Regions from separate parts of the Pantoea vagans genome, predicted to be linked through region 2. Evidence: riboswitches for the same ligand, from Rfam matches in the RefSeq annotation. Region 2 holds a riboswitch; each other region holds the start of a gene.
What was found. Region 2 has a riboswitch for thiamine pyrophosphate ahead of thiB (thiamine ABC transporter substrate binding subunit). Riboswitches for the same ligand answer to the same signal wherever they lie in the genome.
Positions count from the first base shown of each region.

Region 1: linked by a shared signal. The riboswitch ahead of thiM (hydroxyethylthiazole kinase) and the one ahead of thiB (thiamine ABC transporter substrate binding subunit) in region 2 are both predicted to bind thiamine pyrophosphate.
Region 3: linked by a shared signal. The riboswitch ahead of thiC (phosphomethylpyrimidine synthase ThiC) and the one ahead of thiB (thiamine ABC transporter substrate binding subunit) in region 2 are both predicted to bind thiamine pyrophosphate.

Region 1 is NZ_CP011427.1:1,267,057-1,271,097, forward strand. It holds gene ahpF (alkyl hydroperoxide reductase subunit F) at 1-1,243, shown strand, start outside; gene LK04_RS05915 (hypothetical protein) at 1,310-1,513, opposite strand; TPP riboswitch at 1,839-1,933, shown strand; gene thiM (hydroxyethylthiazole kinase) at 1,967-2,755, shown strand; gene thiD (bifunctional hydroxymethylpyrimidine kinase/phosphomethylpyrimidine kinase) at 2,752-3,552, shown strand; gene fbaB (class I fructose-bisphosphate aldolase) at 3,701-4,041, shown strand, end outside.
Region 2 is NZ_CP011427.1:3,318,109-3,322,149, forward strand. It holds gene sgrR (HTH-type transcriptional regulator SgrR) at 1-1,037, shown strand, start outside; TPP riboswitch at 1,073-1,165, shown strand; gene thiB (thiamine ABC transporter substrate binding subunit) at 1,214-2,200, shown strand; gene thiP (thiamine/thiamine pyrophosphate ABC transporter permease ThiP) at 2,200-3,786, shown strand; gene thiQ (thiamine ABC transporter ATP-binding protein ThiQ) at 3,770-4,041, shown strand, end outside.
Region 3 is NZ_CP011427.1:3,829,202-3,833,242, reverse strand. It holds gene thiE (thiamine phosphate synthase) at 1-235, opposite strand, end outside; gene thiC (phosphomethylpyrimidine synthase ThiC) at 232-2,157, opposite strand; TPP riboswitch at 2,248-2,348, opposite strand; gene LK04_RS17750 (Rsd/AlgQ family anti-sigma factor) at 2,574-3,080, opposite strand; gene nudC (NAD(+) diphosphatase) at 3,168-3,941, shown strand; gene hemE (uroporphyrinogen decarboxylase) at 3,981-4,041, shown strand, end outside.

The sequences.
Region 1 (4,041 bases), 2.1 Mb from region 2:
GGAGCAAGTGGTTGCTCTGGACACTGACCTGCATTTCGAAACCTATTACTCACTGTCGTGCCACAACTGTCCTGACGTGGTGCAGGCGCTGAATCTGATGGCGATCCTCAACCCGCGCATCAGCCACACCGCCATCGATGGCGGCATGTTCCAGAACGAAATCACCGAACGTAACGTGATGGGTGTGCCTGCCGTATTCCTTAACGGCACCGAGTTTGGTCAGGGCCGTTTAAGCCTGGCGGAAATCGTCGGCAAAGTGGATACCAATGCTGAGAAACGTGCAGCCGAAGAGCTGAACAAGCGTGATGCCTATGAAGTGCTGATCGTCGGTAGCGGCCCCGCGGGCGCAGCGGCAGCGATCTACTCGGCACGTAAAGGTATCCGCACTGGCCTGATGGGCGAGCGTTTCGGTGGCCAGGTGCTCGACACGGTAGACATCGAAAACTACATCTCCGTCCAGAGAACCGAAGGCGCGAAGTTGGCTGGTTCACTGCGTGCTCACGTCGATGACTACGATGTAGACGTGATTGATACCCAGAGCGCAATCAAACTGATTCCGGCGGCGAAAGAGGGCGGTCTGCACGCGATTGAAACCGCATCTGGCGCAGTTCTGAAATCACGCAGCATCATCATTGCTACCGGTGCTCGCTGGCGCAACATGGGTGTGCCGGGTGAAGAGCAGTATCGCACCAAAGGCGTCACCTATTGCCCACACTGTGACGGCCCGCTGTTTAAAGGCAAGCGCACGGCGGTAATCGGCGGCGGCAACTCTGGTGTGGAAGCGGCTATCGATCTGGCCGGTCTGGTTGAGCACGTGACGCTGCTGGAATTTGCCAGCGAAATGCGTGCCGATAAAGTGCTGCAGGACAAACTGCGTAGCCTGAAAAACGTCGATGTGATTCTGAATGCACAGACCACCGAAGTGAAAGGCGACGGCAGCAAAGTGACCGGTCTGAGCTACATCGACCGTAACAACCAGACCAGCCACGAGATCGCGCTGAGCGGCATCTTCGTGCAGATTGGTTTGTTGCCGAACACTACTTTCCTTGAAGGTGCGGTAGAGCGTAACAAAATGGGCGAGATCATCATCGATGCCAAGTGCGAAACCAGCCTGAAAGGCGTATTCGCCGCCGGTGACTGCACCACGGTGCCGTACAAGCAGATCATCATTGCCAGCGGTGAAGGCGCTAAAGCCTCACTCAGCGCCTTTGATTATCTGATCCGCACCCAACCGGCTGAATAAGTTTTATTGCGATAGCCACGCAGCAGCCCCGCACCTTGTGTTGCGGGGCTTTTTTTTGCCCGATGATTATCCCAGCCAGCGGCGCGCTTCAGCATCGCTAATATCACGGTAATACACTTTGTGTATTTGTTCTCCGCACCCTTTACACTGCGCTTCAATGTGCGTCGAAAAATAGTGGCGACCACCAGGAGAAATTGCCCCTTTACGGGAAATACGAATCTGATGCCAACGATGTGCGTGCGGAATAAAGCTGAATAACTTTAGGTTCATTTTCGATCCCGGAATTGGGTGGGCAGAGTCTGTCTTCAAGTCCGGAGGGGGATTAGGCCGTTTTATGGGATGTCAGGCGTTGATGCTAATCAATTAGTGGTATTGATTATCTTAATTTCCGCGTTTTTGCCTATGTAGATTAAAAAAGGAATTAATACATTAAGCGGATATATTTTCAGTTATTGATCTGGCGGGTGATGTTTATTTTATTGATGGAGGATGAATATTTTATATTTTGATGTGGCGCAATTATTCTCACTCACCGCACAAACCACAATTTACAACCTGCGCGACTGCGCTTATCCTGTCGTCGGCATGTTCTGCATGCCATGACTCGGGGTGCCCCTGTATACAGGGCTGAGATACACCCGCTGACCTGATCTGGATAATGCCAGCGTAGGGAAGTCAGATGCCTGACCGCATTCGCCTTCTTGATCGCCGGTTGGGAGCTTTATGACACACCAGCCTGAAATACTCTCCACTACGCAGCTCGCGCAATCCCTGCACTTACTGCGGCAGCAAACTCCGTTAGTGCACTGCATGACCAATGACGTAGTGCAAACCTTTACCGCTAATGTGCTGCTGGCGTTGCAGGCGTCTCCGGCGATGGTGATTGACCCAGAAGAGGCGGCCCAATTTGCTGGTTTCGCGGATGCGTTGCTGATCAATGTGGGTACCTTAACCCGCGACCGCCGCGATGCGATGTTAGCCGCCGTGCAGGCCGCGCAGAAAGCAGGAACACCCTGGACGCTCGATCCGGTGGCAGTGGGTGCGTTATCACTGCGTACCGAATTCTGCCAACAGCTGCTGGGCCTGCAACCCGCCGCGATTCGTGGCAATGCTTCTGAAATCCTTGCGCTAGCCAATCAGGCGGCTGGAGGGCGTGGCGTGGATAGCGTGCATCAAGCGGATGCCGCGCTGAGCGCAGCCCAGCAACTGGCGCAGAAATATCAAACCGTTGTCGCGGTAACCGGAGAAGTTGATTACGTCACTGACGGTAAAAGCACGCTGGCGATCCCTGGTGGCAGCCCCTTGATGACGCGTGTGGTCGGCACCGGTTGCGCACTGTCTGCGGTGGTTGCTGCTTTCGCCAGCTTGCCAGGCGAGCGCCTGCAGCACATTGCAGCAGCGTGCCGCGTGATGTCGTTGGCGGGTGAGCAGGCTGCACGTCAGGTGCAGGGGCCCGGCAGCTTTGTCGTCGCTTTCCTTGACGGACTCTGGACTCTGGAGGTGGCGGCATGAAACGCATCAATGCTTTAACCATCGCTGGCACCGATCCAAGCGGTGGCGCGGGTATTCAGGCCGATCTCAAAGCCTTCTCCGCGTTGGGCGCTTACGGCACCAGTGTGATCACCGCACTGGTGGCGCAGAATACCTGTGGCGTGCAGTCGGTGTATCGTATTGAACCCGATTTTGTTGGCGCGCAACTGGATTCGGTGCTGGACGATGTGCGCATCGATGCCGCCAAAATCGGTATGCTGTCTGAAACTGCGATTGTTGAAGTGGTCGCGCAGCGGCTGAAACGGGCCAGCCTGCCGTTTGTGGTGCTGGATACGGTGATGATTGCGAAAAGCGGGGATCCGCTGCTGTCACCCGATGCGGTGGCGAGCGTGCGTGAGTTACTGCTGCCGCACGTCTCATTGATCACGCCGAACCTGCCGGAAGCGGCAACGCTGCTGGGTCGCGATATGGCGCAGGATGAGAAGAGCATGCTGATGCAGGGCGATGCGCTGCTGGATCTCGGCTGCGAAGCGGTGCTGATGAAGGGCGGCCATCTGAGTGATGCCGAAAGCCCAGACTGGCTGATTACACGTGCAGGACGTCAGCGCTTCACTGCCCCGCGCGTCAATACGCGACATACCCATGGCACGGGCTGCACGCTCTCGGCGGCGCTGGCGGCGTTGCGCCCTCGTCATGATAACTGGTCAGATACGGTAGAAGAGGCCAAAGCCTGGCTGCAACAGGCGCTGCTGCATGCTGATTCACTGGAAGTCGGGAAGGGCATTGGGCCGGTGCACCATTTCCATCAATGGTGGTAGGGCGTAACGCCAGATTGCCGCTTTTTCACTGCGTATCCGTCTGAAAAATGGTGTCAGCAATTTGCCAGCCTGGCGCTTTTCGGTCCAGGCTGTTGGGGGCGAATCGGCAGGTGCCGGTTCCCATCCAGCCATTTATTCAGGAGTCAACATGACGGACATCGTACAGTTATTGGGCAAAGAAGCGGACACCCTTCTTCAACATCGCTGCATGACCATTCCAGCGGACAGCCTTTATTTACCCGGCGCGGATTATGTTGATCGTGTCATGATCGACAACAATCGTTCTCCTATCGTATTACGCAACATGCAAACGCTATACAACACCGGACGTCTGGCAGGGACCGGCTATTTGTCGATTTTGCCGGTCGACCAGGGTGTTGAACACTCTGCGGGTGCCTCATTTGCTGCTAATCCGGCCTATTTCGATCCCAGGAATATTGTTGAGCTGGCGATTGAAGCCGGCTGTAACTGTGTTGCGTCAACCTATGG
Region 2 (4,041 bases):
GCACCCAGCCGCTGTTTTCCCATATCGAGAATTTGCATTCCCCGGCGCCCTGGACGCTGGATATCCACCTGAGCCAACCTGACGATTGGTTGCCCTGGCTGTTGGCTAGCGTCAGTGCCATGATCCTGCCGCGCGAATGGCCCACGCTGCGCCATTTTTCACGCCAACCCATCGGCACCGGACCCTACAGCGTGGTGCGTAATCAGCAGACACAGCTAAAAATCGCCGCCTGGGATGACTATTTTGGCTATCGCGCCTTAATTGATGATGTGTCTATTTGGGTATTGCCTGAGATCAGTGATGAACTGGTGTACGCCGGGGTGAAACTGCAGGGTGAAACCGCGGATGAGAAGTCCGAAGAGAGCCGGCTTGAAGAAGGCTGCTATTTTCTGCTGTACGATCAGCGGTCCGAACGTGGACGCGATGCCCATTTTCGCCGCTGGGTCAGCTATCTGTTCAATCCCATCGCCCTGCTGAACCATGCAGGAGTAGGTTATCAGCGCTACTGGTTCCCGGCGTACGGTTTACTGCCGCGCTGGCACCATCGTCGCGACCTGACGCCTGCCACAAAACCTGAAGGGTTAACGCAACTGACACTCAGTTGGTACAGCCATCATGTCGAACATGAGGGCATCGCAAATGCGTTACGTCCGCTACTGGCGGAACAAGGTGTTGAGCTAATTACCCAAGAACTCAGCTATGAAGCGTGGTTCGAGGGCGCGGGTGAAAGCGATATCTGGCTCGGCAGCGTCAATTTTACGTTACCACTGGACTACGCACTGTTTGCCCAACTGTACGAGCTGCCGCTGATGCATCACTGTGTGCCCATTGACTGGCAAGCCGATGCTGAACAGTGGCGACAAAAAAACCTGCCTCTGGCCGAATGGAGCAAACATCTGGTCAACAATGACTTCATCCATCCGCTGTTTCACCACTGGTTATTGCTTGAAGGTCAACGCAGTATGCGTGGGGTGCGCCTGAACACGCTCGGCTGGTTTGACTTTAAATCGGCCTGGTTTGCGCCGCCGGAGTTGTGAGGCTTTCACGCTGTCACAGAAGTGTCTAAACTAGGCCGTTCTCAACGGGGTGCCCTTTCCGGGCTGAGATAAACCCGTCGAACCTGATCCGGTTAATACCGGCGTAGGGATTTGAGATGTCCATTAACTCAGATCCTTTGCGACTCGAACTTATTATTCTCCTTAAGGAGCGCAAAGTGTTAAACAAAGTCCTGCCTCTGGTCCTGCTGGTTGCTGCCCCGGCTTTCGCCGCCAAACCGGTACTCACCGTGTATACCTATGATTCCTTCTCTGCGGACTGGGGTCCGGGCCCGGCGGTTAAAAAAGCCTTTGAAGCTGAATGTGGCTGCGAGCTGAAATATGTCGCTCTGGAAGATGGTGTGTCACTGCTCAACCGCGTGCGCATGGAAGGCAAAAACAGCCAAGCCGATGTGGTGCTGGGCCTCGATAATAATCTGGTGCAGGCCGCAGAGAAAACCGGCTTGTTCGCCAAGAGCGCCGTGGACACCAGCAAACTCCAGTTACCGGATGCCTGGCACAACGACACCTTCATTCCGTTTGACTACGGCTACTTCGCATTCGTTTACGATAAGAATAAGCTGAAGAACCCGCCGAAAAGCCTGAAAGAGTTGGTGGAAAGCCCTAAGAAGTGGCGCGTGATTTATGAAGATCCGCGCACCAGTACGCCAGGCCTCGGTTTACTGCTGTGGATGCAGAAAGTGTACGGCGATCAAGCACCTGACGCCTGGCAGAAGCTGGCAAAAAAGACCGTCACGGTCACCAAGGGTTGGAGTGAAGCCTACGGTTTGTTTCTGAAAGGGGAAAGCGATCTGGTGCTGAGTTACACCACCTCTCCGGCTTACCACATCATTGAAGAGAAAAAAGAGAACTACGCGGCAGCACCTTTCAGCGAAGGGCACTATTTGCAGGTGGAAGTTGCAGCTCAACTCGCCAGCAGCAAGCAACCGAAACTGGCGCAGCAATTTATGCAGTTTATGGTCTCTCCGGCCTTCCAGCAGACCATTCCCACCGGCAACTGGATGTATCCAGTGATTAAAAGCGATCTGCCAGCGGGTTATCAGTCATTGTCCAAACCGGCGACGGCGCTGCAGTTCACACCTGCACAAGTTGCTGACCATCGCGCCGATTGGATCAGCGCATGGCAACGCGCCGTTAGCCAATAATGCCCGGTTGGTTGATTCCTGGCACGGCCATCGCACTCCTACTCTGTGCGGTGGCGCTGCTGGCCTTTGGCGCGCTGGTCGTGGCCGCGCCAGTGACAGACTGGTGCGCCCTGCTCACTGACAGTTATCTGCATCATGTGCTGGCGTTCTCCTTTGAGCAGGCGCTGCTGTCGGCCCTGTTCTCCGTGCTGCCCGCCATTTTGCTCGCGCGGGCGCTCTATCGCCGTCGCTTCCCCGGACGAACGCTGTTGCTACGCCTTTGCGCCATGACGCTGGTGCTGCCGGTGCTGGTCGCGGTGTTCGGGCTGCTCAGCGTCTACGGTCGCAGCGGCTGGCTGGCCCAACTCTGTGCTCTGTTGGGCCTTGATTACCGCTTCTCACCTTATGGTTTGCAGGGCATTCTGCTGGCGCACGTGTTCTTCAATCTGCCTTTGGCCACGCGCATGCTATTGCAGGCGCTGGAGAATATTCCCGGTGAACAGCGCCAGCTGGCCGCACAGCTTGGTCTGCGTGGCTGGAACCAGTTTCGTCTGCTGGAGTGGCCGTGGTTGCGCCGCCAAATCCTGCCCACCGCCGCGCTGATCTTTATGCTGTGCTTTGCCAGTTTCGCCACGGTGCTGGCGTTGGGTGGTGGCCCGCAAGCCACCACGCTGGAGTTGGCGATCTATCAGGCGTTGAGTTTCGATTACGATCCCAGCCGGGCGGCGCTGCTGGCACTGCTCCAGCTCGGTTGCTGCTTAATGCTGGTGCTGTTAAGCCAGCGCTTTAGCAAAGCCATCCCCACGGGCAGCCAGAACATTCGCGGTTGGCGTGACCCGCAGGATTCCTGGCAGGCACGCATCAGCGATACCCTACTGATTGGCCTTGCGCTCTTGCTGCTCCTGCCGCCCTTAGCCGCAGTGGTTGTTGATGGCTTACGCGGCGGCGTGGCGGGCGCGCTGCAACAACCTGCGCTGTGGCAGGCGACCTTGACGTCACTGCGCATCGCGCTCGGTGCCGGGCTGCTGTGCGTGATACTGACCATAATGCTGCTGTGGAGCAGCCGAGAATTACGCCAGCGCCAACGTAAGGTGGCGGCTCAGGCGATGGAACTGAGCGGTATGCTGATTCTGGCGATGCCCGGCATCGTGCTGGCCAGTGGATTCTTCCTGCTGTTCAACGCCACGGTCGGTTTGCCACAGCGGGCCGACGGGCTGGTGATTTTCACCAATGCGTTGATCGCCATCCCTTATGCCATGAAAGTGCTGGAAAACCCGATGCGCGATATCAATACGCGTTACAGCCAGCTCTGTGCTTCGCTCGGCATTGCCGGGTTTAATCGCCTGAAAATGATTGAACTGCGCGCGCTGAAGCGCCCATTGGCCCAGGCGCTGGCATTTGCCTGCGTGCTCTCCATCGGCGATTTCGGTGTGGTCGCGCTGTTTGGCAGCGCCGATTTCCGCACCCTGCCGTTCTATCTGTTCCAGCAAATTGGGGCCTATCGCGGTGAGGATGGTGCCGTAACGGCACTGCTGCTGTTATTGCTGTGCCTGTTACTCTTTACTATGATGGAAAAATTGCCGGGTCGCCATGCTGACACTGAATAACCTCACCTACCTGTACCAACACTTGCCGATGCGCTTCCGTTTCGAGGCGCAGGCGGGTGAGCGCCTGGCGATCCTTGGCCCCAGTGGCGCGGGTAAAAGCACCTTACTGAGTCTGCTGGGCGGCTTCCTGCCCGTCAGCCAGGGAACCTTGATCATGAATGGCGTCGATCACACGCGCAGCGTCCCCTCGGCGCGACCGGTATCGATGCTGTTTCAGGAGAACAATCTGTTCCCGCACCTCACGGTGCAGCAGAA
Region 3 (4,041 bases), 510 kb from region 2:
CGTTGTATTTGATCGCTAATCGCCAGTAATCATTGATAAACAAGCGTGCGCGGTACTGTTTACCCAGCGCAATGGCTTCGCGCACGGCATCTTCCACTTCATGATCCTGGCAATCTTTGATACGCAGTTGCAGGGTGCGCACACCGGCTTGCAGCAGGCGTTTAATCCACTCTACGCTATCAACAACGGGGTACAGCCCCAGTTTCGGGGCGGTGGCCGGAAAGGCGTCGGTCATACTTTTTCCTCTTTAAGGGCATCGGCGGCGTGGTAGATCTCACCACCACGGCTACGGAAGGCGTCTGACATTTGCGCCATGCCAATTTCAATCGGCTGCGCTTCTGCCTGCTGGCGAGCAGCATATTCACGCACTTCCTGAGTAATTTTCATTGAGCAGAATTTGGGGCCGCACATCGAGCAGAAGTGAGCGACTTTCCCCGATTCCTGCGGCAAGGTTTCATCGTGGTAGGCACGCGCGGTGTGCGGATCGAGTGCCAGATTGAATTGATCTTCCCAGCGGAATTCGAAACGCGCTTTCGACATGGCATTATCGCGGATCTGGGCTCCGGGATGCCCCTTCGCCAGATCGGCCGCATGGGCGGCGATCTTATAGGTGATCAGCCCCTGTTTCACATCTTCTTTATTTGGCAGACCCAAGTGCTCTTTCGGTGTGACGTAGCACAGCATGGCACAGCCAAACCAGCCAATCATCGCGGCACCAATTCCTGATGTGAAGTGATCATAACCGGGTGCGATATCTGTGGTGAGTGGTCCGAGCGTATAAAACGGCGCTTCATGGCAGTGCTCCAGCTGTTCGGTCATGTTACGGCGGATCATCTGCATTGGCACATGGCCTGGGCCTTCAATCATCACCTGCACATCGTATTCCCAGGCGATCTTCGTTAGCTCACCCAAGGTGTGCAGTTCGGCAAACTGCGCTTCATCGTTGGCATCCTGAATCGACCCTGGACGCAGGCCATCGCCCAGTGAGAGGGCAACATCATAAGCCGCACAGATCTCGCAAATCTCGCGGAAGTGCAGATACAGGAAACTCTCCTGATGATGCGACAGGCACCACTTCGCCATGATCGATCCCCCGCGCGAGACAATGCCGGTCAGACGTTTGGCGGTCATCGGAACATAGCGCAACAGCACGCCCGCGTGAATGGTGAAGTAATCGACGCCCTGTTCGGCTTGCTCAAGCAGGGTGTCGCGGAAGATTTCCCAGTTCAGATCTTCCGCTACGCCGTTAACCTTCTCCAGCGCCTGATAAATCGGTACGGTTCCAATCGGCACCGGACTGTTTCGCAAAATCCATTCCCGCGTTTCATGGATGTAACGGCCTGTGGAGAGGTCCATCACGGTATCGGCGCCCCAGCGCGTTGACCACACCAGTTTCTCTACTTCCTCCTCAATCGATGAACTCACCGCCGAGTTGCCGATATTGGCATTCACTTTGACCAAAAAGTTACGGCCAATGATCATCGGTTCAGATTCAGGGTGATTAATGTTGGAGGGGATAATGGCTCGACCGCTGGCCACTTCCTGACGGACAAATTCGGCGGTAATGTTTTCCGGCAGATGCGCCCCGAAGCTGTGCCCGGGATGTTGTTGCAGCAGCACTTCACCACGAATACGTTCGCGCCCCATGTTTTCACGGACCGCAATAAACTCCATTTCAGGCGTAATCATTCCCTGTCGAGCATAGTGCAACTGCGTCACACAGCGGCCGGTTTTCGCACGGCGTGGCTGGGGTAGGTGCTCAAAGCGCAGATGATCCAGTCCCTCATCGGCCAACCGCTGCTGGGTATAACTGGAACTTAGCTGGTGGATCGCTTCGCTGTCATCACGTTCGACAATCCAGCTGGCACGCAATTTCGCCAATCCCTGATGCACATCGATAGTGGCTTCCGGGTCACCATAAGCACCTGCGGTGTCATACACCGGCACAGCTTCATTCGGCTCAAGCTTAGGGTTCTCTCTGGTGCCGCCAATCTGAGTTGGGCTCAGCTGGATTTCGCGCATCGGTACACGAATATCCTCACGGCTACCGGTGATCCAGATACGTTTTGAGTTGGGAAAAGCGGTGCCTTGCAGTGAATCAATAAATTCCTGCGCTTGTGCACGTTGTTCACGACGAGAAGTTTTAGCAACAGACATAGCAAATTTCCTGATTTAAGGGGAAGTTGCTTGTCCAGAGTTCGGAAGGAGTAACAGAAGCGATACCGGGCGCCAACACGCATCGTTCTGGTTATGTCTACTCTTGTTCCCTTCGCAGGTACTAACCTGATCAGGTTCCGCGGATCCCGAATTAACGGTCTCAGCCCCGGGGGGCACTCCGACAAGGTGTGCGTTTGCGGTTTAAGCTACTTTGCTTGCCATTTCTCGCCTGGGCAGTGCTCGTGACCGTCACGTACTTCGTGTACGCTCCGGTCCCTGTGCGCTGTCCGTGCGTGAACTGGCTGCGCACGCTACGCTTAAACCACAAACTTGCCGCTCATAAAGAGGGCAATAAAAAAGCCCATTCAGCATAAGAGGGCTTTTTCGGAATAACAAGCCTTTTACATCTTTCGGGGTTAAGCAGGACGTGCAATGGGGCTCTCATTGGCGACCGGAACGCTTGCCAGCTGGTTATCCCAGGCCAGTTTTACCAGTTTATCCTCCAGCGTAAAACGTGACTCCAGTACTTCACCCACTTCGGAGAGCGCCTTCTGAAACTCAACACAGTTATCATCATTGATGGCTTGCTGAAGATGGCTGTCATACAGCTGCATGATGCTATCGGTGTTGGCCTCGAGTGCGGGGTAGATCTGAGACGCGGCAATTAACGGGCTGTCACCTTGCATTTCGTTGATGATGCGTTCGTAAATACTGAAATGCCCGGTGGAGAGGTAATCCACCAGATTGTGGCAAAACGCATCCAGTGCCTGTTCATCCAGCGCTGAAAGCGCATCTTTATTCGGCTTTATGCCAATTAACTCGTAATACGTGACGAGCAACTGTCGACGGGCGCGCAACCAAGTGTCGACTAATTCATTACCGCCACCTACACGCTCTGTCAGGTCATCTAACTGGGTCAGCATATGGGGCTCCAAGTGAGTTATAGTTGTTTATTCGACACTTAACATCAGGATTCAGCGTGCCATTTGACGCTAAGGACAACGAATAAGATGCAACGTGAGATCTCAAGCGTAGACGCTGGCTGGTGGATTGTCAGCCATGAGCAAAAACTTTGGTTGCCGCAAGGTGAGCTGCCGCATGGCTTATCGAGCGATTTTGGCTTAGTGGGTAGCGCGGGCATATTGATTGGCGAATGGCAGGGTGAAAATGTCTGGTTGGTGCGTGAATCACGCCCTGACAATATGGCCTCTGTTCGCCAGCTTATCGACGAAGATGTCGGCTTGTTCCAGATTGCTGGGCGCGGTGTACAACTGGCGGAGTTCTACCGTTCCCATCGCTGGTGTGGTTACTGTGGGCATGAAATGCATCTCAGTAAACGCGAATTTGCCTGCCTGTGCCACCACTGCCGTGAGCGCTATTACCCACAAATTGCTCCCTGCATAATCGTGGCGATTCGTCGAGGCGATGAGATATTGCTCGCCAATCATGCGCGTCACCGCAACAGCATTTACACAGTATTAGCTGGCTTCGTTGAGGTTGGAGAGACGCTGGAGCAGGCCGTGGCGCGAGAGGTGATGGAGGAGAGTAATGTGCGGGTCAAGAACGTCCGTTATGTCACTTCACAGCCGTGGCCATTCCCGCACTCTCTGATGATGGCGTTTATGGCGGAATACGAAGGCGGCGAGTTGCAGCACGATGGTAAAGAGTTACTGGATGCGGGCTGGTATCGCTATGACGATCTTCCGCTGTTACCCCCGGCGGGGACGGTGGCCCGTCGTTTGATTGAAGATACCGTTGCCCTGTGCCGCGCCAGCGCCTCGTGAAAATGCTACACTGGCGGCCTTAGCATGAGAGAGCCCATTATGAGTGAACTGAAGAACGATCGTTATCTGCGCGCCCTGTTACGCCAGCCGGTAGATGTCA